Regions from separate parts of the Streptomyces sp. NRRL F-5755 genome, predicted to be linked through region 2. Evidence: predicted binding sites of a transcription regulator. Region 2 holds the regulator's gene; the other holds the start of a gene.
What was found. The regulator HrcA, encoded in region 2, represses chaperone genes, less so after heat shock. The targets are predictions, from matches to a motif close to TTNGCACTCNGNNNNNCNGAGTGCNAA.
Positions count from the first base shown of each region.

Region 1 (14,368 bases), on a different contig from region 2:
TGCACCGATGGCCCGGGGGCGGCGCAAGGACCGCCGTACAGAACCGGCGGACCTCAGCCGTAAGAGAAGGAGCGCCACGGGGGCCGGACGGCCGCCCGGCCCCGCAAACGCCGCCGGGGCGGCACCCCCCTGGGAGGAGGGGTACCGCCCCGACGATCGAGGACAGATGATCCGGGAGGATCAGAAGTCCATGTCACCGCCCGGCATGCCGCCCGGAGCACCGGCCGCGGCGGCCTTCTCCGGCTTGTCGGCGATGACGGCCTCGGTGGTCAGGAACAGCGCGGCGATCGACGCGGCGTTCTGCAGCGCGGAACGGGTGACCTTGGCGGGGTCGATGATGCCCTCGGCGATCATGTCGACGTACTCGCCGGTCGCGGCGTTCAGACCGTGGCCGACGGCCAGGTTGCGCACCTTCTCCACCACGACGCCGCCCTCAAGGCCGCCGTTGACGGAGATCTGCTTCAGCGGGGCCTCCAGCGCCAGCTTCACAGCGGCGGCACCGGTGGCCTCGTCACCCTCCAGCTCCAGCTTCTCGAAGACCGAGGAAGCCTGCAGCAGGGCGACGCCACCGCCGGCGACGATGCCCTCCTCGACGGCCGCCTTCGCGTTGCGCACGGCGTCCTCGATGCGGTGCTTGCGCTCCTTGAGCTCGACCTCGGTGGCGGCACCGGCCTTGATGACGGCCACGCCGCCGGCCAGCTTCGCCAGACGCTCCTGGAGCTTCTCGCGGTCGTAGTCCGAGTCGCTGTTCTCGATCTCGGCGCGGATCTGGTTGACGCGGCCCTGGACCTGCTCGCTGTCACCGGCACCGTCGACGATGGTGGTCTCGTCCTTGGTGATGACGACCTTGCGGGCGCGGCCCAGCAGGTCGAGACCGGCGTTCTCCAGCTTGAGGCCGACCTCCTCGGAGATGACCGTGCCGCCGGTGAGGATGGCGATGTCGCCGAGCATGGCCTTGCGGCGGTCGCCGAAGCCCGGGGCCTTGACGGCGACGGACTTGAAGGTGCCGCGGATCTTGTTGACGACCAGGGTCGACAGGGCCTCGCCCTCGACGTCCTCGGCGATGATCAGCAGCGGCTTGCCCGACTGCATGACCTTCTCCAGCAGCGGAAGGAGGTCCTTCACGTTGGAGATCTTGGAGTTGACGATGAGGATGTACGGGTCGTCGAGCGACGCCTCCATCCGCTCCATGTCGGTGGCGAAGTACGCCGAGATGTAGCCCTTGTCGAAGCGCATACCCTCGGTGAGCTCCAGCTCCAGACCGAAGGTCTGGGACTCCTCGACGGTGATGACGCCTTCCTTGCCCACCTTGTCCATGGCCTCGGCGATCAGCTCGCCGATCTGGGTGTCGGCGGCGGAGATGGAGGCGGTCGAGGCGATCTGCTCCTTGGTCTCCACGTCCTTCGCCTGCTCCAGCAGGGCGGCGGAGACGGCCTCGACGGCGCGCTCGATGCCGCGCTTGAGCGCCATCGGGTTGGCGCCGGCGGCGACGTTGCGCAGGCCCTCGCGGACCAGGGCCTGGGCCAGGACGGTCGCGGTCGTCGTGCCGTCACCGGCGACGTCGTCCGTCTTCTTCGCGACCTCCTTGACCAGCTCGGCGCCGATCTTCTCGTACGGGTCCTCGAGCTCGATCTCCTTGGCGATGGACACACCATCGTTGGTGATCGTGGGGGCGCCCCACTTCTTCTCGAGGACGACGTTGCGGCCCTTGGGGCCGAGGGTGACCTTGACGGCGTCGGCGAGCTGGTTCATCCCGCGCTCGAGACCGCGCCGTGCCTCCTCGTCGAACGCGATGATCTTGGCCATGTGAAGTGGTCCTCCCGGACTGGGGGTCCCCCCGGACGGAGTCTGGGGGAGGGTGGATACTCCGGACCGCGCTGGCGCCCGCGACGGACGGTCTGCGACCCTGTGGTTCCTTGCCCCACCGGCCCGCGGACCTCACCGAGTCGGTCCTTAGCTGTCACTCTCACTCGTAGAGTGCTAACGCAATGATTAGCACTCGGCACATGAGAGTGCAAGCGCGTTGGCGGGAGCCATCCCCGCCGAGCCCAGGTGTCAAACGGGGTGCGACCGGCTGATCTGGCACTTCCCCGCGGACCCCACCCCAACACAGAAGGTCCGCGCCCCCACGGGAGGACGCGGACCTTCGTACGCAGCAGTCGGTCGGCGCTATCAGCCGGCCACGCGGACCATGTCCGCCTGCGGCCCTTTCTGGCCCTGCGAGATCTCGAACTCGACCCGCTGACCCTCCTCAAGGGTGCGGTAACCGTCCATCTGGATCGCGCTGTAGTGGACGAAAACATCCGCACCACCGTCGACCGCGATGAAGCCGTACCCCTTCTCCGCGTTGAACCACTTGACGGTGCCCTGAGCCATGCCTAACTCCCCTATTACTGGCCCTTGCACAGGACCGCACTCCGCGGACCCGGGTCAGACCTCACCCCCCGACAGGAGGGGGTGTGCGCCGGAACGCGTCGACCGCCGCTGAATGTATCTGTCCAACTGCCCAGCGCAACAGGTCAATCGGACGAGAATTCTGCTCGCGAACAATCGCAAAAATGCGGTTATAAGCCCTTACTCCCGGGCAAGTCGGGCCGGGCAAAGCTCACCAATGGGACGAATCATGTCCACACTTCGCCCACAACTTGCCGGGGTCTCATATGCGTTCGGCACGGGCTCGACGAGGGGTCACCTCAACTGTATCGCCTTTAACAACACGGAATCGCCCCGTCCGCTTCGCAGTGGACGGGGCGATTTCGGCCGCCGGCCCTCTGAAGGGCCGGAAATGATCCTTACGGCTTTCCCGCGCTCAGCAGCCGCCGGCCACCGCGGGAATGATCGAGACGCCCGCGCCGTCCGGCGTCGGGGTTTCCAGACCCTGCTCGAAGCGCACGTCGTCGTCGTTGACGTAGACGTTCACGAAGCGGCGCAGCTTGCCGGTGTCGTCCAGGACGCGCGCCGCGATGCCGGCGTGGTTCTTCTCCAGGTCCTGGATGACCTCGGAGAGGGTGGCCCCTTCGGCGGGCACCTCGGCCCGGCCGCCGGTGTAGGTGCGCAGGATGGTCGGGATGCGGACGTTGACGCTCATGGTGTTTCTGCCTTCCAGGTCGCGGGAGGGGTGTGCGGAGGGGCGGGCGGGCGCGGGCGTACCGGGGCCCGGGGGCGCGGGCGGATGCGTACCGACGCGTACGGAGGTGTGCGGACGCGCGTGGACGCGTACGGGCGCGTCCGGACGTGCGGCGGTCAGCCCGCCAGGCCGGCCGCGCGGAACGCGTCCAGGCTCGGCCGGATGGTGGCCGTCGGTCCGGTGGTCGGCGCGACCGCGTCCAGCGTCTTGAGCCCGTCGCCGGTGTTCAGCACGACGGTGGTCAGCGCCGGGTCGAGCAGACCGTTCTCGATCAGCTTCTTGGTCACGCCCACGGTCACACCGCCGGCGGTCTCCGCGAAGATGCCCTCCGTACGGGCCAGCAGCTTGATCGCGTCCACCACCTGCCCGTCGTTCACGTCCTCGACCGCACCGCCGGTGCGCCGGGCGATGTCGAGCACATACGGGCCGTCGGCCGGGTTGCCGATCGCCAGCGACTTGGCGATGGTGTCGGGCTTCTGCGGCCGTACGACGTCGTGACCGGCCTTGAAGGCGGTCGAGACCGGCGAGCAGCCCTCGGCCTGGGCGCCGAAGATCTTGTACGGCCGGCCCTCGACCAGCCCGAGCGCGATCAGCTCCTTGAGCCCCTTGTCGATCTTCGTGAGCTGCGAGCCCGACGCGATCGGGATGACGATCTGGTCCGGCAGCTTCCAGCCGAGCTGTTCGCAGATCTCGTACGCGAGGGTCTTGGAGCCCTCGCCGTAGTACGGGCGCAGGTTGACGTTGACGAAGCCCCAGCCCTCGCCGAGCGGGTCGCCGATCAGTTCCGAGCAGAAGCGGTTGACGTCGTCGTAGGTGCCCTCGATGCCGACCAGCTCGCCGCCGTAGACCGCGGCCATGACGACCTTGCCCGCCTCCAGGTCGTGCGGGATGAAGACGCAGGAGCGGAAGCCGGCGCGGGCCGCCGCGGCGCCCACCGCGCCGGCCAGGTTGCCGGTGGAGGAGCAGGACAGGGTGGTGAAGCCGAAGGCGCGGGCGGCCTCGACGGCGATGGCGACGACGCGGTCCTTGAAGGAGTGCGTCGGGTTGCCGGAGTCGTCCTTGACGTACAGGCCGCCGGTGACGCCCAGCTCGCGGGCCAGGTTGTCGGCCTTGACCAGCTTGGTCAGGCCCGGGTTCAGATTGGGCTTGTCCGCCACGTCGGCCGGGACGGGCAGCAGCGGCGCGTACCGCCAGATGCTGTTCGGGCCCGCCTCGATCCGCTTGCGCAGGCCCTCGGGGTCGCCGGCCGGCAGGTCGTACGCCACCTCCAGCGGGCCGAAACAGGCCGCGCAGGCGAAGATCGGGCCGAGGTCGAAGCGCTCGCCGCACTCGCGGCAGGACAGCGCGGCGGCGGGGCCCAGGGAAACGGTGGGGCGGGTGGTGCTTTCAGCAGACTGCACAGCCATGGAGGCGAGGCCCTTTCTCCTCATCTTCCTCGCGGCGCATCTCGCCACGAGACGGAATTGGCACCTTCCCTAGCCGGAGCCCCGCGGTCCGCGGCGTGCGCGGAGACGAGACGGCTGGAGGGTTGCCGGGGCTTCAACGGGCCGTATCCCTCTGCCCCTCTGGATGAGCGGTATGGCGCTGGGCCGGGGCCCAGGCGTTTGTCGCGCCGACCCCGGCATGTCCGGGACGATCGCGTTGTTCAAGACTGTAGCCGAAGGGCCGGGCGGTCGAGACAGCCGTCCGCACCGCGAGATGGATCACATCGTGGTCCGGGGAACGAAGGAGACGCGCAGGTGCTGCAAGAGGTGGAGCGCTGGCTGGCCAGCCGGTCCTGGTCGGCCGACGACCGCCCGCTCGACCGGCTGCTGGCTGCCAAGCGCGAGACGGGGCAGACGGTCTCCGTCGTGCTGCCGGCGCTCGACGAGGAGGCGACGGTCGGCGCGATCGTCGAGGCGATCCGTACGGAACTGATGACACCGTCGGTGCCGCTCGTGGACGAGCTGATCGTGCTGGACTCCGGGTCGACGGACGGCACGGCCAAGATCGCGGCGGAGGCGGGCGCGCGGGTGGTCCACCGGGACGAGGTGCTGCCGCGGCTGCCCGCACTGCCCGGCAAGGGCGAGGTGCTGTGGCGTTCCCTGCTGGTCACCCGCGGTGACATCGTCTGCTTCATCGACGCGGACCTGCGCGAGTTCTCCGCCACGTTCGTCTCCGGCATCGTCGGTCCGCTGCTGACCGACCCGGGTGTGCAGTTCGTCAAGGGCATGTACGACCGTCCGCTGGGCGAGGCGGCCGGCCAGGGCGGCCGGGTCACCGAGCTGGTCGCCCGTCCGCTGCTGAACCTGCACTGGCCGCAGCTGGCCGGGTTCGTGCAGCCGCTGGGCGGGGAGTACGCGGCCCGCCGGTCCCTGCTGGAGCGGCTGCCGTTCCCGGTGGGCTACGGCGTGGAGCTGGGCCTGCTGGTCGACGCGCTGCACACGGCCGGGCTGGACGCGCTGGCCCAGGTGGACGTCGGGGTGCGCAAGCACCGCCACCAGGGCGGCCAGGCGCTCGGCCGGATGGCCGCGGCGATCTACCGCACCGCGCAGCTGCGGCTGGCGCGCGGCCACCTGGTGCGCCCGCGGCTGACCCAGTTCGAGCGCGGCGAGGCCGGTTTCGTACCGCGCACCTGGGACGTGGACACCGAGGAGCGGCCGCCGATGGCGGAGATCCCGGAGTACGCGGAGCGGCGCGCGGCCTGAGGCGGGCCCAGGGCTCCTCGTACCCGTCGGAAACCGTGACGTTTCCCCTGCACTCCGCACGTTTGAGCGGATCGGCGGCGGGCTAGTCTCGCAGCATGGTCTCCGAGCGTTCTGGTGCCCAGGTTCTCGTCGCGTCCAACCGCGGCCCGGTGTCGTACACGAAGGGGGACGACGGCGCGCTCACCGCCAAACGGGGCGGCGGCGGGCTGGTCTCCGGACTCTCCGCCATCGGGTCCGACGCCGGTGCGGTGTGGGTGTGCGCCGCCCTCGGGGACGGCGACCGCGAGGCGGCCCGGCGCAGCGGCGGCCACCTGGACACCGCCGATACGGGCGGCCAGCACGTACGCATGCTGGACATCCCCGCCGATGTCTTCACCGACGCCTACAACGGCATCGCGAACTCGGTGCTCTGGTTCGTCCACCACATGCTCTACCAGACGCCGCTGGAGCCCTCCTTCGACGACGCGTTCCGCGCGCGGTGGGCGTCGTACGAGGCGTACAACGCGGCCTTCGCGGACGCGCTCGCCGACGAGGCCGCGCCCGGCGCCGTGGTGCTGATACAGGACTACCACCTCACGCTGGTGCCGGGCCTGCTCCGCGCCCGCCGCCCCGACCTGCGCATCGGGCACTTCTCGCACACGCCGTGGGCGCCCGCCGACTACTTCCGCATGCTGCCGGACGACGTGGCCGAGGCGGTGCTGCGCGGGATGCTGGGCGGCGACCGGGCGGCGTTCCTGACCCGGCGCTGGGCCGAGGCGTTCGCGGACTGCTGCGCGGCGGTGCTGGGCGCCGAGGTGGCGCGCGGCGCGGACGGCGGGGTCAGCATCACGCACGAGGGCCGTACGACCCGGCTCGGCGTGCACGGCCTCGGCGCGGACGCGGAGTTCCTGCGGGAGCGGGCGCACCGGCCGGACGTGGACGAGCGGCTGGCGGCGCTGCGCGAGCAGATCGGCGGCGCGGACCGTAAGACGATCGTCCGGGTGGACCGTACGGAGCTGTCGAAGAACATCGTGCGCGGGCTGCGCGCGTACCGGGCGCTGCTGGCCGGGCACCCGGAGTGGCGCGAGCGGGTCGTGCACGTCGCGTTCGCCTACCCCTCCCGGCAGGACCTGGAGGTCTACCGCGCGTACACCGACGAGGTCGGGCGGCTGGCCGAGGAGATCAACGCCGAGTACGGCACCCCGGGCTGGCAGCCGGTCGTGCTGCACGTGAAGGACGACTTCGCCCGGTCGCTGGCCGCCTACCGGCTCGCCGACGTGGCGCTGGTCAACCCGATCAGGGACGGTATGAACCTGGTCGCCAAGGAGGTCCCGGTGATCTCGGAGCGGGGCTGCGCGCTGGTGCTGTCCCGGGAGGCCGGGGCGTACGAGGAGCTGGGCGACGACGCGTTGTGCGTCAATCCGTACGACATCACGGGCACCGCCCGCGCCCTGCACGAGGCGCTGTCCCTGGAGGACGGCGAGCGGGCCGAGCGCACGAAGCGGCTGGCCGCGGCGGCCACCGCGCTGCCGCCGGACCGGTGGTTCCTCCAGCAGCTGCGGGCGCTGGAGCGGTAGCGGCCGCCGGGGCCCCTCAGGCGGGCGGCGCTCCCAGCCGGTCCGCGAGGGCGTGCAGCAGGGCGACGACGCCGGGCGGGCCGTCGACGACGAGGTCGGCACGGCCCGCCAGCTCGGCGACCTCCGCGCTGCCGCTGCACACCAGCACCCCGGCCAGGCCGTCCGACCGCAGCTTGTCCACCGCGGAGTAGGCGGCGAGGTCGCCGAGGTCGTCGCCGCCGTAGAGGACGGTGGTGGCGCCGGTCTCGCGTACGTGGTCGGCGAGCGCGACGCCCTTGTCCATGCCGGGCGGGCGCAGTTCGAGGACGTAGCGGCCCGGTTCGACGATCAGGCCGTGCCGCTCGGCGAGCGCGTACAGGGGGGCGCGCAGCAGCTCGAACGCGGCCTGCGGGTCCGCTGCGCGGCGGGTGTGGACGGCGATGGCGCGGCCCTTGTCCTCCACCCACGAGGCGTGCCAGGCGCCCAGCCCGTCCAGTACGCCGGGGAGTTCGGCCTGTACGGCGGCGACGCCGGGCGGCGGCGGAGGGGCCTGGACCGTGCCGGTGGCCGCGTCCCAGCGCTCGGCGCCGTAACCGCCGAGGACCACGAGCCGCTCCAGGCCCGGCGCGTCCGCGAAGCCGCCGAGGCGCACCGCGACGCCGGCCGGGCGGCCGGTGATGACCACCAGCGAGCCCAGCAGTGGCGCCAGGCGGGTCAGCGCCGCCACGGCTCCGGGGTGGGCGCGGGCCTTCTCGGGGTCGGGCACGATGCCGGCGAGCGTGCCGTCGAAGTCGAGTGCGAGCACGGCGCGGCCGGGGCTGTCCAGCAGCGCGGCAAGACCGTCCCGGCCCGCTTCGGTGGCCGGCGTCGGCATGGTGTTCGGGGGGCTGCCCATGGGGACGAGATTACCGGGCGGGCGCGGGCGCGTGCCGGGCGTACGGACGCAGTGGCGCTGCGCGCCGCCGCAGCCGGGCCGCGCGGCCGTCTCCCGACGGGCTCAGCGGCGGCTGCGCCGGGCCTCGCGGACGCGGCGCAGCCGGTTGACCGTGACCGGGTCGTGGGCGAGCGCCCGCGGGTCGTCCAGCAGGGCGTTCAGCAGCTGGTAGTAGCGGGTCGGCGAGATGCCGAGCCGCTCGCGGATGACCCGCTCCTTGGCGCCGGGACGCGGCCAGGAGCGGCGCTCGACAGCGAGCACCGCCTCGTCCTGGGGGGACAGTGCTCCGGTGCCGGCGCCTCCGGTGCCGCCCTCGGTGCCGTCGCTCGTCATCACCCGTCCACGATAAGGCCGCGGTATGACAATCCCCGCCGCACGCCCGCCCACCAGGGCCGGGCGTGCGGCGGGGCCTGCTCACTGGCCGGCGTTGTCCGCCTCGTTCGCCGTGTTCTGAATGTCGCTGAGCACACCGGCGGGGTTGCCGTTGGCGCCCACCGCGGTGCCCATCTTGGCCTTGACGGTCTTGCTGACCAGCGGCCAGGAGGTCTTGTTCGCGGGGTAGAACTCGGCCCCGGCCAGCTGGCCCAGGAAGCTGTGCAGCTTGGCGTACTTGCTGTTGGCGAGCATCGCCTGGGACCCGGAGGTGGTGACGGGCAGCAGGCCGTACTCACCCGAGAAGTCCATCACGTTCTTCTCGTTGTAGACGAAGTCGAGGAACTTGCCGACCTGGTCGCGGTGGCCGTTCTGCTTGAACGCCGTCATCCAGTCGGCGACGCCCATGGTCGCCTTGGCCTTGCCGGAGGGGCCCGGCAGCTCGACGGTGCCGTAGTCGATGCCCTTGGCCTCGGCCTGCTTCATCAGGGTGGGGTGGCCGTTGAGCATGCCGACGTCACCGGCCGCGAAGGCGTTGAAGGCGTCCTGGCGGTTGAGCTTGGCCGGGTCGGTGCCGGTCAGGCCCGGGCCGACCAGCTCCTTCTTCAGCCATTCGAAGGTCTTGACGTTCTGCGGCGAGTCGATCGTGTACTTGCCGATGCTGTCGGTGTAGCTGCCGCCGCCGCTGAGCATCCACATCAGCGTCTCGGCCTGCGTCTCCTCGGGGCCGAGCGGCAGCGCGTAGGGCATCTTGACGCCCTTGGCCTTGAGCTTGGCCGCGTCCGCCGCGATGTCCGCCCAGGTCTGCGGCGGGTTGGTGATGCCGGCCTCGGCGAAGAGCTTCTTGTTGTAGAACAGGCGGCGGGTGCTGGCGCCGAAGGGCATGCCGTACTGGATGCGCTGGTACTCCCCCGCCTCCGCGAGGGCGGGCACGAAGTCGGCGTGCACGGGTATGGAGAGCAGCTGGTCGGCGCTGTAGAGCTTGCCCTCGGCGGCGTAGTCCGCGTACGCGCCGATCTGCGCCATGTCCGGTGCCTTACCGGACTTGACCATGTCCTCGACCTTCTTGTCGACGTCCTTCCAGCTGTAGACCGAGACCTCGACCTTGATGTTCGGATTCTGCTTCTCGAAGTCCTTGACGAGCTTGTCCCAGTAGTGCTGGGAGGAGTTCGCCTCGGTGTCGCCGTAGTCCGCCGCGACGAGCTTGAGCGTGACGTCGCCGCCGTCCGCGCTGCTGCCGCAGGCGGACAGGGAGAGCGTCATGGCTGTGGTGAGTCCCGCTGCCGCCAGGCTCAAGTACCGCCGCTGCACTGCCATTACCGCCTTTTGTCCTGAATGTTCCGTGCTTGCCGGGGATGCCCCGTGGCTTCAGGGGTTCGCCCTCAACCGGCATGAACGACGAGTCTCCCCCGTTTACCCACACAAGGTCTACACCACCCCTCATATCGCTTGCGCATCGCCTGTCACATACGCAGGTCATACCGGTCCGATCAGCGCGGATGCCGGCGGAACCGTCACACCCCCGCGAGTGGACTAGACCTTTCACGGCGGATCGCGCCAGACTGTTCCCGTGAGACACGTCATCGCCCTTGATGTGGGCGGCACCGGAATGAAGGCCGCCCTGGCAGGCGCGGACGGCACGCTGCTCTACGAGGCGCGGCGCCCCACCGGCCGCGAGCGCGGCCCCGAGGCAGTCGTCGCCACGATCCTGGACTTCGCCGAGGAACTGCGCGAGATCGGACGCGCACGGTTCGGCGCTCCGGCGGTCGCGGCCGGCGTCGCCGTACCGGGCATCGTCGACGACGCGCACGGCATCGCCGTCTACGCCGCCAACCTCGGCTGGCGCGACGTGCCACTGCGCGCCCTGCTCTCCGAGCGGCTGGGCGGCGTCCCGGTCGCGCTCGGCCACGACGTCCGCACCGGCGGCCTGGCCGAGGGCCGGATCGGCGCGGGACGGGACGCCGACCGCTTCCTGTTCGTACCGCTGGGCACCGGCATCGCGGGCGCGATCGGCATCGAGGGGCGGATCGAGGCGGGCGCGCACGGCAGCGCGGGCGAGATCGGCCACATCGTCGTCCGGCCCGGCGGCCCCGAATGCGGCTGCGGGCAGCACGGCTGCCTGGAAACACTGGCCTCCGCCGCCGCCGTCGGCCGTGCCTGGGCCGCCGCCTGCGCCGACCCGGAGGCCACCGCGGCCGACGCCGCCAAGGCCGTCGAGTCCGGCGACGGACGCGCGCTGGCGGTGTGGCAGGACGCGGTGGACGCGCTCGCCGACGGCCTGGTCACCTCGCTGACCCTGCTCGACCCGGACACCCTGATCATCGGCGGCGGGCTCGCCGAGGCGGGCGACACGCTGTTCGAGCCGCTGCGGGAAGCGGTCCGCGCACGGGTGACCTTCCAGCGGCTCCCCCTGATCGTTCCGGCGGCGCTCGGGGACGCCGCCGGCTGCCTGGGCGCAGGTCTGCTCGCCTGGGATCTTCTCTCCACGGAGGTAACTTCCTGATGCCGCTGCAACAGTCCGGGGACAGCGCCCCGAGCCCCCGGCGCACCGTCCTGACCGGCGCCCGGGTCGCCCTGCCCGCCGGCGTGGCCGACGGGGGCCGGGTGGCCTTCGAAGGCACCCGGATCACCGAGGCCACCGGCGCCGGAGCGGCCGCCCCGGCCGCCGGGGACCAGGTCGTCGACCTGACCGGGCACCTCGTCGTCCCCGGCTTCGTCGACATCCACGTACACGGCGGGGGCGGCGGATCCTTCTCGTCCGCCGATACGGAGGAGTGCCTGACCGCCATCCGCACCCACCGGCAGCGGGGCACCACCTCCATGCTCGCCTCGACCGTCACCGGCGACCTGGACGACCTGGCCCGGCAGGCCGGCGTGCTGTCCGAGCTGACCGAGCAGGGCGAGCTGGCCGGCATCCACTTCGAGGGCCCGTTCATCTCCCCGCACCGCTGCGGCGCCCACCAGCCCGGCCTGCTGCGCGACCCCGACCCGGCGGACGTGCGCAAGCTCGTCGACGCCGCGCGCGGCACCGCGAAGATGATGACCCTGGCGCCGGAGCTGCCCGGCGGCCTGGAGTCCGTACGGCTGCTGGCCGACGCGGGCGTGATCGCCGCCATCGGCCACACCGACTCCTCGTACGACGCGACCCGCGAGGCCATCGACGCGGGCGCCACCGTCGCCACCCACCTGTTCAACGCGATGCCGCCGCTCGGGCACCGCGCGCCCGGCCCGATCGCCGCCCTCCTGGAGGACGAGCGGATCACCGTCGAGCTGATCAACGACGGTACGCATCTGCACCCCGCCGTCCTGGAGATGGCCTTCCGCGACGCGGGCGCCGACCGGGTCGCCTTCATCACCGACGCGATGGGCGCGGCCGGCATGAACGACGGCATGTACCCGCTCGGCCCGATGACGGTCGAGGTCAAGGACGGCGTCGCCCGTATCAGCGGCGGCCCGACCGCCGGCTCCATCGCGGGCTCCACCCTCACCCTCGACCGCGCCTTCAAGCGCGCCGTCACCATCGACGGGCTGACCGTCGGCCAGGCCGTACGCGCCCTGTCGGCCAACCCCGCCCGGCTCCTCGGCATCGACGACCGCACCGGCTCGATCGAGCCCGGCAAGGACGCCGACCTGGTCGTCCTGGACGCGTCGTACGACCTGGTGGGCGTGGTGCGGCGGGGCGAGTGGGTGGTACGGCCGCAGGGGGTGTGACGGGGGCGTACGGACGGCAGGGGTAGGCGGGCTTCGGAGCGTACGGACGGCAGGGGCGGGCGGGCTCCGGAGCGTACGGACGACAGAAACGTGCGGGCCGCGGGACGTGGGTACCGCGCGGGTACGGCTGCCGCGGGACGTACGTACGGCGGTACGGAGCCGAACGGGCCGGGCGCCGGAGGCCGAACGGCCCCGTACCGGTCGTGGCCGTGCGGCGGTTGGCCCAAGGGGTGGGCCAACCGCGGCCCGCAATGGCATGATCGCTGCGCACTCGCGCACCCGCGCGGCTGTCCGTCCCGCACGGGCCCACCGGTCACCGGCCCGGTGTGCCGCGATCGTCCACGTATGTTCCGGGGAGGGGGAACCATGATCCTCACGGTCACGCTGAACGCCGCCGTCGACGTCACCTACCGCGTGCCCCGGCTCCAGCCGCACACCACCCACCGCGTCACCGAGGTCGTCGAGCGCCCCGGCGGCAAGGGCCTGAACGTCGCCCGGGTGCTGACCGCGCTCGGCCACCGGGCGGTCGCCACCGGCTTCGCGGGCGGCGGCACCGGCGACGCGCTGCGCGCGCTGCTCGCCCAGGAGACCTCGGTGACCGACGCGCTGGTCCCGGTGGGCGGCGCGACCCGGCGCACCGTCGCCGTCGTGGACGAGTCCACCGGCGACACCACGCAGCTCAACGAGCCGGGCCCGATCGTGACGCCCGCCGAGTGGGACACGTTCATGGCCACCTACCGGGAACTGCTCGCCGACGCGCGGGCCGTGGCCCTGTGCGGCAGCCTGCCGCCGGGCGTCCCGGTCGACGTCTACGCGCGGCTGACCCGCGCCGCCCGTACGGCGGACGTACCGGTCCTCCTGGACACCAGCGGCGAACCACTGCGCCGCGGCCTGGCCGCCCGCCCCGACCTCGCCAAGCCCAACGCGGACGAACTGGCCGCCCTCACCGGCTCCACCGAACCCCTGCGCGCCGCCCGCGACGCCCGCCGCCGCGGCGCCCACACGGTGGCCGCCTCCCTGGGCGCCGACGGCATGCTCGTGGTCACCGCGGACGGCGCCTGGCAGGCCGCCCCACCCCGCCGCATCGCCGGCAACCCGACCGGCGCCGGCGACTCCGCGGTGGCCGGCCTCCTCTCCGGCCTGATCGAGGGCCTTTCCTGGCCGGCACGGCTGACCCGGGCGGTGGCTCTGTCGGCGGCTACGGTGCGGGCGCCGGCGGCGGGGGAGTTCGACCGGGGGACGTATGAGGATCTGTTGGGGGAGATCAGGGTTGTGGAGCATCCGGTGGGGGTGTGAGGGACGGGGCGGCACCGCCCGGCCCGCCTGAAATACGTGTGCGCCGACCACCCCTGAGGGGTCGTCGGCGCACTCCGCGGCCGGTCCGTCAGCCCTTCACATGCCCCGCCTTGAGCTGGACGCGGTCGAGGTTGACCTCGCACTGGTCGCCCTGCTCACAGGAGATCTTGAGCGTGTTGGTGCCCTTGTTGAGCTTGATCCAGCGCCAGGTGTGCGTCCAGCCCTTGTCCCAGGCACCTTCGGAGGCATGGGCGAAGTTCGACATGTTGATCTTGTCGGGCGACCCGCCGTTCACCGACAGCGATGTCTTCGCGTCCTTGCCCGGCACGCCGTAGTCGACGAGCAGCGTGTAGTCACCGCCGTCGGGAACGTCGACCGACCAGGTGGCGGCGGCACCGACCTTGTTCAGCGACACATACGCGCCGTTCGCCGCCTTCGCGCCCGGCACCGACTTGTCCGTGGTCGCCTCCGGGCTGAGCGACAGCGAGGCCGCCGCCTCCTTGGGGAGCGGGGCCTTCGTCGGCTTGTCGGACGGCTTGTCGCTGGGCTTCACGGACTCACCCGCCGTCGGCGTCGGGTCGCCGCCGCCCGCCTCGTTCTTCTTGTCGCCTTGATTGGTGAGCATCGCCACGCCGATACCGATGCACACCACCGCGACGACCGCGATCGCGCCGATCAGCAGCCCCTTGTGGCTGCGCCGGGGCGG
Region 1 covers NZ_LGCW01000039.1:23,628-37,995, forward strand. The annotation lists gene groL (chaperonin GroEL) at 181-1,806, opposite strand; gene ADK86_RS07040 (cold-shock protein) at 2,173-2,376, opposite strand; gene ADK86_RS07045 (MoaD/ThiS family protein) at 2,810-3,088, opposite strand; gene thrC (threonine synthase) at 3,244-4,533, opposite strand; SAM riboswitch class I at 4,551-4,703, opposite strand; gene ADK86_RS07055 (glucosyl-3-phosphoglycerate synthase) at 4,867-5,814, shown strand; gene ADK86_RS07060 (alpha,alpha-trehalose-phosphate synthase (UDP-forming)) at 5,910-7,370, shown strand; gene otsB (trehalose-phosphatase) at 7,387-8,244, opposite strand; gene ADK86_RS07070 (DUF3263 domain-containing protein) at 8,347-8,616, opposite strand; gene ADK86_RS07075 (extracellular solute-binding protein) at 8,698-9,966, opposite strand; gene ADK86_RS07080 (ROK family protein) at 10,226-11,158, shown strand; gene nagA (N-acetylglucosamine-6-phosphate deacetylase) at 11,158-12,366, shown strand; gene ADK86_RS07090 (1-phosphofructokinase family hexose kinase) at 12,733-13,662, shown strand; gene ADK86_RS07095 (carbohydrate-binding protein) at 13,751-14,368, opposite strand, start outside.
Region 1: the regulator HrcA is predicted to act here: its motif matches at 1,958-1,984, upstream of groL (chaperonin GroEL).

Region 2 (14,368 bases):
GCGGCGAGGTCCCGATGACCGACGACGACGTGCACGCCGACCGCTACCTGATCACGGAGGAGGCCCTGTCCGGCGCGGGCTTCCACTGGTACGAGGTCTCCAACTGGGCCACCTCCGAGGCGGCCCGCTGCCGCCACAACGAGCTGTACTGGACCGGCGCCGACTGGTGGGGCGCGGGCCCCGGCGCGCACAGCCACGTCGGCGGCGTCCGCTGGTGGAACGTGAAGCACCCCGGCGCCTACGCCCAGGCCCTCGGCGAGGGCCGGTCCCCCGGCGCGGGCCGCGAACTCCTCTCGGCCGAGGACCGCCGCGTCGAACGCATCCTCCTGGAACTGCGCCTCGCGGCCGGCTGCCCCCTGGACATCCTCGCCCCGGCCGGCGCGAAGGCCGCCGCCCGCGCCCTGACCGATGGCCTCCTGGAGCCCGGCCCGTACGAGGCGGGGCGGGCCGTACTGACCCTGCGGGGGCGGCTGCTGGCGGATGCGGTGGTGCGGGATCTGGTGGACTGATCACTCACTCGGGTGAACCGCGCATTGGCCGCGCCGTTCCGCCTACCCTGGTCCATAGTCTGACGCCGTACACGCGGCGACAGAAAACGGAGGCCATGGAGATGACCGCTGTGGATGAACGCCGGATGCCAGAGCTCTTCGAGAACCTTGATGTTCCCGACGGCCTCAAGGTCGAGCTCCTCCGGGGGGAAATTGTCATGATGGCGAGCCCAGGTCTGGTGCATAACTGCATCGTGACGAGCGTGATGGACCAGATCCCGCGGCAGGATTGGCTGCGCCTTCAGATGCAGGATGTCGACATCCTCAGCGAGAACAGTGAGCCGGTCCCCGATCTCACGGTGCTGGAGCAAGCTGCCCGACCGGCGTCCGGGCGGCTTGTCCCGTCCGAGGTTGTCACGCTGCTCGTCGAGGTCGTCTCCAAGACCAGCGTCGAGCGTGACTACGCCATCAAGCGCTTCGTCTATGCGGCAGGGAAAGTTCCCGCCTACCTGATCATCGACCCCATCATGGCCCAGTGCGTCCTCCTCACCGACCCCATCGGCACCGGCGAGAAAGCCGACTACACCGCCCAACGCATCACCAAGTTCGGCGACCCCGTACCCCTGGACCTGCTCGGCATAAAGCTGGACACCACCGAGTTCCAGACGTTCACCGACGTCAGGCCCCACTCCCACCCGTAACAAAGTCGATCAGCTCCTCCACCCGCCCCAGCAGCGCCGGTTCCAGGTCCTTGTAGGAGTGGACCGAGCCGAGGATGCGCTGCCACGCGGCGCCCGTGTTCTCCGGCCAGCGCAGGGCCCGGCACACGCCTGTCTTCCAGTCCTGGCCACGGGGGACGGCCGGCCAGGCGGGAATGCCGACCGAGGACGGTTTCACGGCTTCCCAGACGTCGATGTACGGGTGGCCGACGACCAGGACGTGCTGGTCGGTGACCGAGGCGGCGATGCGGGATTCCTTCGAGCCGGGGACGAGGTGGTCGACCAGGACGCCGAGGCGGGCGTCGGGGCCGGGGGAGAAGGAGTGGACGATGGCGGGGAGGTCGTCGATGCCTTCCAGGTATTCGACGACGACGCCCTCGATGCGCAGGTCGTCGCCCCAGACGCGTTCGACCAGTTCGGCGTCGTGGCGTCCCTCCACGTAGATGCGCCCGGCGCGGGCGACCCGTGCGCGGGCGCCGGGGACGGCCAGCGAACCCGACGCCGTACGGGCGGGGCCGCGCGCGGCGGGCCGGGCCGACGGCCGTACGAGGGTGACGGGCTTGCCGTCCAGCAGGAAGCCGCGCGGCGTCATCGGGAAGACCCGGTGCTTGCCGAAGCGGTCTTCGAGGGTGACCGTGGGGCCCTCGGCGGTCTTCTCGCAGCGGATCACCGCGCCGCAGAACCCGGTCACGGCCTCCTCGACCACCAGGTCCGGCTCCGCCGCGACCTCGGGGGCCGGCTGCTGCTTCTTCCACGGCGGGGTCAGGTCCGGGCCGTACTGTCTGCTGCGCATCCGACAGACGATAAGAAGGGATGGCCGGTCAGCGTCGCGACACGCCGAAGCGACGGCTGAGCGCGTCACGTTGCTCACGGACGAATCGGGCATCCACGACAGCACCGTGCCCGGGTACGTACACCGCGTCCTCCCCGCCGAGCGCCAGCAGCCGGTCCAGCGCGGCGGGCCACTGCCCGGGAACCGCGTCCGGCCCGGCCTGGGGTTCGCCGGACTCCTCGACCAGGTCGCCGCAGAAGACGACCTCGGGCGAGCCGTGCGTGCCGGGGACGAGGACCACCAGGTCGTGGGCGGTGTGCCCGGGGCCGACGTTGGCGAGCAGCACCTGCCGGCCGCCGAGGTCGAGGGTGCGTTCGCCGGAGACGAGGTGGTGCGGGCGGACGAGGAGGTCGGCGGCCTCGGCGGCGGCGTCGGGGTCCACGCCGTACGACACCGCGTCGCGCCGCAGCTCTTCCTGGGCGCGCGGCAGATACGTGTCGAGGCCCGCCGCACCGAAGACCTGGACGCCCGCGAAGGCCGCGGCGCCCAGCACGTGATCGAAGTGCGGGTGGGTCAGCGCGACGTGCGTCACGTCACGGCCCGCGATGCCGCGCAGTTCGCGGCGCAGCCGGGCGCCGTCCCGGAGCGTCGCGCCGGTGTCGACGATCAGCACGCCGGTGGCGCCGACGACGGCGCCGACCGTCTCGTCCCAGCCGGGCATCCGGCGCCGCCCGACTCCCGCGCCGAGCTCTTCCCACCCGGCTTCTTCCCACGTCGTACGCATACCGGGACGCTAGCCGCCGGGGGCGGACCTCCGCCCGCCGGACCGTCGGACCCGCGCCTTCCGGGCCGCGATACGGTGGCCCGCCGGACCGGTGGTTCCCGGCCTCCCGTACGTACGCGGGGTCCGCCTCCCGTACGCCGCGATGCGCCGCCGCGGCCGTGCCGAGCACGCCCCCGGTACCGCGGCCCTTGCCCTGCCCACGTGACCCGGCCGTACACTTGGTCCGGGTCTGGCACTCGGACCTGATGAGTGCCAGGGAAGACGACCCGGGAAGAAACCGGCCCCGCGCCGGTGACACGGCCGGACTGGAGGTGTGCGCGATGCTCAGTGAACGCAGACTCGAAGTGCTGCGCGCCATCGTCCAGGACTATGTCGGGACCGAGGAGCCGGTCGGCTCCAAGGCGCTGACCCAGCGGCACAAGCTCGGTGTCTCACCCGCCACGGTCCGCAACGACATGGCGGCGCTGGAGGACGAGGGCTTCATCGCCCAGCCGCACACCAGCGCCGGACGCATCCCCACGGACAAGGGCTACCGCCTCTTCGTCGACAAGCTGGCGGGCGTCAAGCCGCTTTCCAGCCCCGAGCGGCGCGCCATCCAGAACTTCCTGGACGGCGCCGTCGACCTCGACGACGTGGTGGGGCGCACGGTACGGCTGCTGGCGCAGCTCACGCGGCAGGTCGCCGTCGTGCAGTACCCCTCCCTGACCCGGTCCACGGTGCGCCATGTGGAGCTGCTGTCGATGGCCCCGGCGCGGCTGATGCTGGTCCTGATCACGGACACCGGCCGGGTCGAGCAGCGCATGGTGGACTGTCCGGCGCCGTTCGGCGAGACCTCCTTGGCGGACCTGCGGGCGCGGCTGAACAGCCGCGTGGTGGGCCGGCGGTTCACGGACGTGCCGCAGCTCGTGCAGGATCTCCCGGAGTCCTTCGAGCAGGAGGACCGGGGGACGGTCTCGACAGTTCTGTCGGTGTTGCTGGAGACTTTGGTGGAGGAGACCGAAGAGCGGCTGATGATCGGCGGCACCGCCAATCTCACGCGCTTCGGGCACGATTTCCCACTGACCATCCGGCCGGTGCTGGAGGCTCTGGAGGAGCAGGTGGTGCTCCTCAAACTGCTCGGGGAGGCCAAGGACTCCGGCATGACCGTACGCATCGGGCATGAGAATGCCCATGAGGGCCTGACGTCCACATCGGTCGTCGCGGTCGGCTACGGTTCGGGCGACGAGGCAGTCGCCAAACTCGGCGTGGTCGGACCGACCCGCATGGACTACCCCGGAACGATGGGAGCGGTACGCGCAGTGGCACGTTACGTCGGACAGATCCTCGCGGAGTCGTAAGTGGCCACGGACTATTACGCGGTCCTCGGCGTACGGCGCGACGCCTCGCAGGACGAGATCAAGAAGGCTTTCCGGCGGCTGGCGCGCGAGCTGCACCCGGATGTGAACCCCGACCCGAAGACCCAGGAGCGGTTCAAGGAGATCAACGCCGCTTACGAGGTGCTCTCGGACCCGCAGAAGAAGCAGGTCTACGACCTCGGCGGCGACCCCCTCTCGCAGGCGGGTGGCGGCGGCGGGGCCGGCGGCTTCGGCGCGGGCTTCGGCAACTTCTCCGACATCATGGACGCGTTCTTCGGCACCGCCTCGCAGCGCGGACCGCGGTCCCGCACGCGGCGCGGCCAGGACGCGATGATCCGGCTGGACGTCGAGCTGGACGAGGCGGCCTTCGGCACCACCAAGGACATCCAGGTGGACACCGCCGTCGTCTGCACGACCTGTTCGGGCGAGGGCGCCGCGCCCGGCACCTCGGCGCAGACCTGTGACATGTGCCGCGGCCGCGGCGAGGTCTCCCAGGTCACCCGGTCCTTCCTGGGCCAGGTCATGACCTCCCGGCCGTGCCCGCAGTGCCAGGGCTTCGGTACGGTCGTGCCGACCCCGTGCCCCGAGTGCGCCGGCGACGGCCGCATCCGCTCGCGCCGTACCCTCACGGTCAAGATTCCGGCCGGTGTGGACAACGGCACGCGCATCCAGCTCGCGGGCGAGGGCGAGGTCGGCCCCGGCGGCGGCCCGGCCGGCGACCTGTACGTCGAGATCCACGAGCTGTCGCACCCGACGTTCCAGCGGCGCGGCGACGACCTGCACTGCACGGTCACGATCCCGATGACGGCGGCGGCGCTCGGCACGAAGTGCCCGCTGGAGACGCTGGACGGCGTGGAGGAGATCGACATCCGGCCCGGCACCCAGTCCGGCCAGTCGATCCCGCTGCACGGCCGCGGCGTCACCCACCTGCGCGGCAACGGCCGCGGTGACCTCATCGTGCACGTCGAGGTCATCACGCCGAACAAGCTCGACGCGGAGCAGGAGGAACTGCTGCGCCGCCTCGCCAAGCTCCGCAACGAGGAACGCCCGCAGGGACAGTTCCAGCCGGGGCAGCAAGGGTTGTTCTCGCGGTTGAAGGATGCGTTCAACGGGCGGTAGGTCCGTACGGACGGCTGGACGGAACGAAGCGACGGCGGTCGGGCTCCATGCCCGGCCGCCGTTCTCCGTCCGCGCCCGAAGTGCCCCGATCGCCAGGCGTGTTTGATCTTGGTGTGGACGGACCCGGTTCGGGGCCGGGCGTGTGGCGTGACACGATGTGCGCATGCCCACAGCGCTGACCGATCTCTGCCGTTATCCGATCGCGCAGGCCCCGATGGCGGGCGGGGTGGCCCGCCCGGAGCTGGCCGCCGCCGTCTGCGGAGCAGGCGGGCTCGGCTTCCTGGCCGCCGGGTACAAGACCGCGGACGGCATGTACCAGGAGATCAAACAGCTGCGCGGGCTGACCGACCGGCCCTTCGGCGTGAACCTCTTCATGCCGCAGCCCTCGCTCGCCGAGAACGCGGCCGTCGAGGTCTACCGCGAGCAGCTCGCGGGCGAGTCGGCCTGGTACGAGACCCCGCTGGACGAGATCGACCCGTACGGCGGCGTCGACGACGGGTACGAGGCCAAGCTCGCCATCCTGCGCGAGGACCCGGTGCCGGTCGTCTCGTTCCACTTCGGCTGTCCCTCGCGCGCGGTGCTCGACGCCTTCGCCAAGGTCGGTACGTACACGATCGTGACCGCCACCACCGCGGCCGAGGCGCAGGCCGCGCAGTGGTCCGGCGCCGACGCGGTCTGTGTGCAGGGCATCGAGGCGGGCGGCCACCAGGGCACCCACCGGGACGACCCGCAGGCCGACGGCACCGGCTCCGGGATCGGGCTGCTGTCGCTGATCGCGCAGGTGCGCGAGGCCGTGCAGATACCGATCATCGCGGCGGGCGGCCTGATGCGCGGCTCGCAGATCGCCGCGGCGCTGGCGGCGGGCGCGGCGATGGCGCAGCTCGGTACGGCCTTCCTGGTCACCCCGGAGTCGGGCGCGCACGCGCTGCACAAGCAGGCGATGACCAACCCCCTGTTCACCCGTACGGAGTTGACCCGGGCCTTCTCCGGGCGCCCGGCCCGCGGCCTGGTGAACCGCTTCCTGCGCGAGCACGGCCCGTACGCCCCGGCCGCCTACCCGGCCGTACACCACCTGACCTCGGGGCTGCGCAAGGCCGCCGCGAAGACGGGCGACGCGCAGGGCATGGCGCTGTGGGCGGGGCAGGGGCACCGGCTGGCGCGGCAGCTGCCGGCCGGGCAGCTGGTCGAAGTGCTGATGGCGGAACTGGACGCGGCGCGCGCCGGGCTGGGCCTCGGCGCCGGACAGGGCTCCGGTCCGGCGGCACACCCGGACCAGCAGGCCGGTCCGGGTGTCACGGGTGAACTGGGAGGTGCGCTGTGACGGCGCCGGTTTTTCTTGTCGACAGTGTCCCGGGCCCGGGGGAGACCGTGCTGGACGGGCCCGAGGGCCGGCACGCGGTCTCCGTGCGCCGGCTGCGCGCGGGCGAGCCCGTGGTGCTGACGGACGGGCGCGGCAGCGGCGCGGTGGGCGTGGTGCGGGCCGCCGAGGGCAAGGACCGGCTGGTCGTGGAGGTGACCGGTGAGCAGGCCGAGCCGGAGCCGGTGCCGCTGATCACCGTCGTACAGGCGCTGCCCAAGGGGGACCGCGGCGAGCTGGCCGTGGAGACCATGACGGAGACCGGCGTGGATGCCGTCGTCCCGTGGGCCGCGTCCCGGTGCATCACCCAGTGGAAGGGCGAGCGGGCCGCGAAGTCCCTGGCCAAGTGGCGCAACACGGCGCGCGAGGCGGGCAAGCAGGCGCGCCGGCTGCGCTTTCCCGAGGTCACCGACCTGATGTCGACCAAGCAGGTCGCGGCGCTGCTCGCGGAGGCGGATTTCGCCGCCGTCCTGCACGAGGACCGGGACGCGGGCAGCGCCCCGCTGGCGTCCGCCGAACTGCCGTCGTCCGGCCGGATCGTGCTCGTCGTCGGCCCCGAAGGCGGCGTGTCGCCGGAGGAGTTGGCGGCGTTCGAGGAGGCGGGGGCCAAGGCGTACCGGCTCGGGTGGAGCGTGCTGCGGACGTCCACGGCGGGTACGGCGGCCACGGCGCTGCTGCTGGGCCGTACGGGGCGCTGGAGCTGACGTAGCGTCAGGAGACGGGCGGCGGCGTGCCCGTAATAGCTGAAGGGCGGGGCCGCGGCATGCGTGATGCCGCGGCCCCGCCCCCGTGGTGTCGCCTGCCGGATCAGACCAGCTCGGCGTTGAGGGTGATGTTCTTGACGCCGGCCAGCGCCTGGCTCACCGGGCAGTTCTTCTTGGCGTCCTCGGCCGCGGCCCGGAAGTCCTCCTCGGACAGACCCGGCACGCTGGCCTTGACCGTCAGCACGATGCCGGTGATGCCCTCGCCCGGCTGGAACGTCACATCGGCCTTGGTGTCCAGGGCCGCGACGGTGTAGCCCTTGCCGGCCAGGCCGTGCGAGAAGGCCATCGAGTAGCAGGACGAGTGGGCCGCCGCGATCAGCTCCTCGGGGCTGGTGACGCCGTTCGGCTGCTCGGCGCGGGCCGGCCAGTTCACGTCGAAGGTGCCGACGTTGGAGGACGACAGGGCGACGCTGCCCTTGCCCTCCATGAGGTTGCCTTCCCAGTGGGTCTGCGCGGTGCGGGTGGTTGCCATGGTGGATGACTCCTGGTCGTGGGCGGTTGGCGGTCTGTGTGGATCAGCTTAGTGATTCCGGCCCGGCGTACGGCGGGACCCGGACAGGCGGAACGCGGCGGTCCGTACGGGGAGGGACCGGACGGTACGCGGTCCGTACGGGCGGCGGCGCACACTGGCCGAGCCGGGACTGTTGGTCCGGGGGCGGTGGTGGGACGCTGCCGGACATGGGGTCCATGGGGCGCTTACGAGACGTACCGCACGTACGGCCGCGGCTCGCGCGGACCGGCAGGTCCCGGGCCGGATCGGCCCGGCGCGGCAGGCTGCTCGCGGTGGTGGGCGCCGCGGGCGCGGCGGTCGTCGCGGTGTCCGCGTGCGAGCCGGCCGGCGGGCTGAACACCTCGTCGATCGCCTACACCACCGACCAGGCGGGGACCGCGGCGCTCAAGCGCATCGGCGTGAACGTCAGCTGGCTGAGCTGTACGGCGACCGTTCCGCGCGACCAGCAGAGCACCGCCAACGCCACGGCCACGGCGAGCCGCCACACCGTCGTCACCGTCGACTGCCAGGGCCAGACCGCCCACCACAGCAAGATCACCATCACCGGCCGGGTCACCTCCGAGGTCGACGGCCGCTGCGTACGCGGCCGGCTGACCGCGCGGGTCGCGGGGCAGGTCGTCTTCCAGGTGGGCGTGCTCGGCAACTGCGACGCGGACGAGCCGACCGGCACCCCGCGGCCGACCGTCACCCACACCGTCCAGCCGCCCAGCAGCGGCCACACGTCGCACGAGCCGCCGTACACCCCGCCCGTCACGGTCACGGTCACGGCGCAGCCGTCGAACCCGGAACCCGACCCGGACCCGTCGCCCAGCGACACCTGTTCGGACGACTCGCACGACCACGACGGCCAGGGCAACCAGAACGGCAACGGCCACGACAACGGCAACCACGACGACCAGGGCAACCAGAACGACGACGGCAACCACGACGGCCAGAACGGCAACGGCCACGACGGAAAGGACGGCCAGAAGCCGACCTGGGCCGCCGACCACTGACCACCCGTCCGGCGCGCCGCCCCGGGCTCCTCCCGCCACCGGCCCGGCCGCCGCACCACCTCCCGCGGGCGGCCCGGTAACATCCGGACCCTAAGACGTGATGGCAACCCGGGAGGAGCCCACCGGTGGCGGGAGAACCGCAGGCCGACTGCCTGTTCTGCAAGATCGTGGCCGGCGAGGTGCCCGCGACGATCGTGCGGGAGACCGAGACGACCGTCGCCTTCCGGGACATCAGCCCGCAGGCGCCGACGCACGTGCTGGTCATCCCCAAGGTGCACTACGCCAACGCCGGTGAGCTGGCCGCCGCCGAGCCGCGCATCGCCGGCGAGGTGCTGAGCGAGGCCGCCGCCGTGGCCGCCGACGAGAAGGTCGACGGGACGGGCTACCGCATCATCTTCAACACCGGCCCCGGCGCGGGCCAGACGGTCTTCCACGCCCACGCGCACGTCCTGGGCGGCCGCGACCTCCAGCGCCTGGTCTGACGGAGCGGGAGCCCGAGCGCCTTGTCCGTACGCGAATTCGTCGTCCTCGGCACCGCCAGCCAGGTGCCCACCCGGCACCGCAACCACAACGGCTATCTGCTGCGCTGGGACGGCGAAGGCATCCTCTTCGACCCCGGCGAGGGCACCCAGCGGCAGATGCTGCGTGCCGGGGTCGCCGCGCACGACATCAACCGGCTCTGCGTCACCCACTTCCACGGCGACCACTCGCTCGGGCTCGCCGGGGTCATCCAGCGCATCAATCTGGACCGGGTGCCGCACCCGGTCACCGCGCACTTCCCGGCGAGCGGCCGGCGCTTCTTCGACCGGCTGCGGTACGCCACCGCCTACCGGGAGACGGTGCGGCTGGCCGAGGAGCCGGTGGCGGCCGACGGGATACTGGCCGGCACCCCCTCGTACACCCTGGAGGCGCGCAAGCTGTCCCACCCGGTCGAGGCGTACGGCTACCGACTGGTCGAGCCGGACGGGCGCCGGATGCTGCCGGAGAAGCTCGCCGCGCACGGCATCGCCGGACCGGACGTCGGCCGGCTCCAGCGGGAGGGCGCGCTGAACGGCGTCACCCTCGACGAGGTCAGCGAGATCCGGCGCGGCCAGCGCTTCGCCTTCGTCATGGACACCCGGCTGTGCGACGGGGTGCACGCGCTCGCCGAGGGCTCGGACCTGCTCGTCATCGAGTCCACGTTCCTGGACGAGGACGTACGGCTGGCCACGGAGCACGGCCACCTGACGGCGGGCCAGGCGGCGCGCGTCGCCGCCGACGCGGGCGTGCGCCACCTGGTCCTCACGCACTTCTCGCAGCGCTACTCGGACCCGTCGGAGTTCGAGCGCCAGGCGCGGGCCGCGGGCTTCGAAGGGGAGCTGACCATCGCCCGCGACCTGATGCGCGTCCCGGTCCCCAAGCGCACCTGAGGGCGGGACGCGTTCGCCGTCCGGCGGATCAGGGCAGGAAGTACATCGGGTTCGGCAGCTTGAACGTCTTGTCGCCGTAGCCGCCGTTCAGGTCGCTGTACTGGTCGCCGAAGTTGGCGACGATGTCGTAGCCCTGCGCCTCGATGTGCTTGCGGGTGCCCGACTTGAACTGGACCGTGGTGCAGTTGGCGCCGCACGGCAGGTAGGCCGGCGGGTTCTTCTTGTCCTTCAGGTAGACGTGGGTGCGATCCAGCGGCACCTTGTAGCCGACGTTCTTCAGGTTGCGCACGCTCCATTCGCGCTGCGCCTCCTTGCGGCCGGTGACGAAGAAGACCTCGTACCCCTTGCCGCGCGCCCAGTTGACGAGCCGGTCCATGCCGAAGACGGGCGCCATGTCGGTGCTCGCCAGGTACGCGTCCTGGGCCGCCTCGGTGTGGTGGAAGCCGACCTGGAGCTCGTAGTTGTACGTCAGCAGCGTCGTGTCGTCCATGTCCAGGACGATGGCGGGCTTGCCGTGGTGCTTCTTCCCGGCGGCCTTGGCCAGGTACGTGCGGGCCGAGTCGGTGATGCCGCGCACCTGCTTGGCGTAGTTGCTGCGGGGCGAGGCGTAGTGCTGCCCGTCCGCGGTCACCGTGTCGCCGTAGTACGCCTTGATCTTGTCCTGTACCTGGGTGAGGTTCGGGACCTCCCTGTCCGTACGCGGTATGGAGTGTTCGGCGGTGGCCTGGCCGACGCCGAACGCCGCGGTACCGGCGACGACCGCCGTGACGGCCGCGGCGCCGAAGCGGACACGACGGCGGGAGAGGAGGGGGTGGCGCATGTGCTGCTCCTAGGTGAACGGTGGGGGCCACCTAGGTTTAACAGAGCCTTTACGCGGTCATCTACGCGCGAAGATTCAACGGTTGGCAAAGGCTGTCCGGTTCGCGGTGGTCGCCGGGCCCGCCGGCGCCGTTGACGCTGCCCATCCGCCTCCTTACGCTCCGTCCCCATGGATGGACACCGTCTACGTACGGAAACGCAGCCCACGCCTCCTCCCCAGCCGGCCGGCGCCCCGCCGGCCACCGCCATCACCGCCGTCCACCTCACCCCGATCCTCGTCGCCGACCCGCCCCTGCTCAACGTCCAGGGCGTCCACCAGCCCCACACCCCCCGCCTGATCATCGAAGTGACCACGGCGGGCGGTGCGACCGGCCTCGGCGAGACCTACGGCGACACCGCGTACCTCGATCTCGCCCGGCCCCTGGCCGACGCGCTGATCGGCCGTCAGGTCACGGAGCTGAACACGCTGCCGCTGCTCGCGGCCGAGGTCTGCGGCGACTCCCCGGCGGCCACCGGCGCCGACGATGTCACCGCGGGCGGTCTGCGCGGCGTGCGCACCGCCGACAAGCTGCGCCTGTCCGTCCTCTCCGGCTTCGAGGTGGCCTGCCTGGACGCGTGGGGCCGGCACGCCGGGCTGCCCGTGCACGCCCTGCTCGGCGGCAAGGTCCGCGACCACGTCGAGTACAGCGCGTACCTCTTCTACCGCTGGGCCGCCCACCCCGGCGGCCGTGGCGAGCCCGACGACTGGGGCGCGGCCCTCGACCCGCCCGGCATCGTCACCCAGGCCCGCCGCTTCCGCGACACCTACGGCTTCCGCTCCTTCAAGCTCAAGGGCGGCGTCTTCGAGCCCGCACAGGAGATCGCCGCGATCCGGGCCCTGGCCGCCGCCTTCCCCGGCCACCCCCTGCGCCTCGACCCGAACGGCGCCTGGAGCGTCCCCACGTCCCTCCACGTCGCCCGCGAACTCGGCGATGTCCTCGAATACTTGGAGGACCCCACCAGCACCACCGCCCACATGGCCGAGGTCGCGTCCCGTACGGACCTCCCGCTGGCCACGAACATGTGCGTCACCACCTTCCCCGAGATCCGCGAAGCCTTCACCCGCGACGCCGTCCAGGTCGTCCTCGCCGACCACCACTACTGGGGCGGCCTGCGCAACACCCGTGAACTGGCCGCCGTCTGCCGCGCCTTCGGCGTCGCCCTGTCCATGCACTCCAACACCCACCTCGGCATCAGCCTCGCCGCCATGACCCACGTCGCCGCGACCGTGCCCGGCCTCGCGTACGCCTGCGACACCCACTACCCCTGGCAGACGGAGGACGTGCTCACCGAACGCCTCACCTTCCGGGACGGCCGCCTCCCGGTGCCCGACACGCCCGGCCTCGGCGTCACCCTCGACCGCGACCGCCTCGCGGCCCTCCACGCACGCTGGCTCGCCGACGACGGCACCCTGCGCGACCGCGACGACGCGGCGGCGATGCGGGCGGCCGATCCGGGGTGGGTGGTGCCCCCGGTGCCACGGTGGTGAACGGTGCCGAGCCGTGCGTCCCGGCCGCTGACGGGCCGGCGCTCCCGGCACCCGGGGCGCGTACCGTATTCATCCCGTACGTGATCTTTGGAGGGAGCTGTACCGATGGCACAGGAAGTGCGTGGCGTCATCGCGCCGGGGAAGAACGAGCCGGTGCGGCTGGAGACGATCCTGGTGCCGGACCCCGGGCCGGGCGAAGCCGTGGTGAAGGTGCAGGCGTGCGGGGTCTGCCACACCGACCTCCACTACAAGCAGGGCGGGATCAACGACGACTTCCCGTTCCTGCTGGGGCATGAGGCGGCCGGCATCGTGGAGGCCGTGGGCGCGGGCGTCACCGACGTGGAGCCCGGCGACTTCGTGATCCTCAACTGGCGCGCGGTGTGCGGCAAGTGCCGGGCCTGCAAACGCGGCCGCCCGCAGTACTGCTTCGACACCCACAACGCCCGCCAGAAGATGACGCTCAAGGACGGCACGGAGCTGACGCCCGCGCTCGGCATCGGTGCCTTCGCGGACAAGACGCTGGTCGCGGCCGGGCAGTGCACCAAGGTCGACCCGGAGATGTCCCCGGCGGTGGCCGGACTGCTCGGCTGCGGCGTGATGGCCGGCATCGGCGCGGCCATCAACACCGGCGCGGTGGGCCGCGGCGACTCCGTCGCGGTGATCGGCTGCGGCGGCGTGGGCGACGCGGCGATCGTCGGCGCGCGGCTGGCCGGCGCGTCCCGGATCATCGCCGTGGACGTGGCGGACCGCAAGCTCTCCATGGCCAAGACGATGGGCGCCACCCACACCGTCAACTCCCGCGCCGCCGACCCGGTCGAGGCGATCCGCGAGCTGACCGACGGCTTCGGCGCCGATGTGGTGATCGACGCGGTGGGGCGCCCCGAGACGTACCGGCAGGCGTTCTACGCCCGCGACCTGGCCGGCACGGTCGTGCTGGTCGGCGTGCCGACGCCGGAGATGAAGCTGGAGCTGCCGCTGCTGGACGTGTTCGGCCGCGGCGGCGCGCTGAAGTCGTCCTGGTACGGCGACTGCCTGCCGTCCCGCGACTTCCCGATGCTGGTCGACCTGCACCAGCAGGGCCGTATCGACCTGGCCGGCTTCGTGACCGAGACGATCGGCATCGAGGACGTGGAGCAGGCGTTCGAGCGGATGCACCACGGTGACGTGCTGCGTTCGGTGGTGACGCTCTGATGGCGGCCCGCATCGACCACCTCGTCACCTCCGGCACGTTCTCGCTCGACGGCGGTACGTGGGACGTGGACAACAACGTGTGGATCGTCGGGGACGACATCGAGGCGGTCGTCATCGACGCCGCGCACGACGCCGACGCGATCCACGCGGCCCTGGACGGCCGGACGCTGCGCGCGATCATCTGCACCCACGCCCACAACGACCACATCGACGCCGCCCCCGCGCTCGCCAACCGCACCGGCGCGATGATCCACCTGCACCCGGACGACCTGCCGCTGTGGAAGCAGACCCACCCGGACCGGGCGCCCGACGAGTCGCTGGCCGACGGCCAGGTGCTGACCATCGGGGGCGTCGACCTGACCGTGCTGCACACCCCCGGCCACGCCCCGGGCGCGGTCTGCCTGTACGCGCCGGAGCTGGGCGAGCACGGCACGGTCTTCACCGGCGACACCCTCTTCCAGGGCGGCCCCGGCGCCACCGGCCGCTCCTTCTCCGACTTCCCGACCATCGTCGACTCGATCCGGGAGCGGCTGCTGACGCTGCCCCCGCGGACCGAG
Region 2 covers NZ_LGCW01000031.1:2,992-17,359, forward strand. The annotation lists gene hemW (radical SAM family heme chaperone HemW) at 1-509, shown strand, start outside; gene ADK86_RS05840 (Uma2 family endonuclease) at 611-1,189, shown strand; gene ADK86_RS05845 (DUF3097 domain-containing protein) at 1,167-2,000, opposite strand; gene ADK86_RS05850 (MBL fold metallo-hydrolase) at 2,029-2,763, opposite strand; gene hrcA (heat-inducible transcriptional repressor HrcA) at 3,084-4,100, shown strand; gene dnaJ (molecular chaperone DnaJ) at 4,101-5,237, shown strand; gene ADK86_RS05865 (nitronate monooxygenase) at 5,401-6,558, shown strand; gene ADK86_RS05870 (16S rRNA (uracil(1498)-N(3))-methyltransferase) at 6,555-7,298, shown strand; gene ADK86_RS05875 (OsmC family protein) at 7,402-7,830, opposite strand; gene ADK86_RS43685 (hypothetical protein) at 8,046-8,864, shown strand; gene ADK86_RS05885 (histidine triad nucleotide-binding protein) at 8,990-9,346, shown strand; gene ADK86_RS05890 (ribonuclease Z) at 9,368-10,273, shown strand; gene ADK86_RS05895 (HAD family acid phosphatase) at 10,302-11,093, opposite strand; gene ADK86_RS05900 (enolase C-terminal domain-like protein) at 11,262-12,620, shown strand; gene ADK86_RS05905 (S-(hydroxymethyl)mycothiol dehydrogenase) at 12,726-13,811, shown strand; gene ADK86_RS05910 (MBL fold metallo-hydrolase) at 13,811-14,368, shown strand, end outside.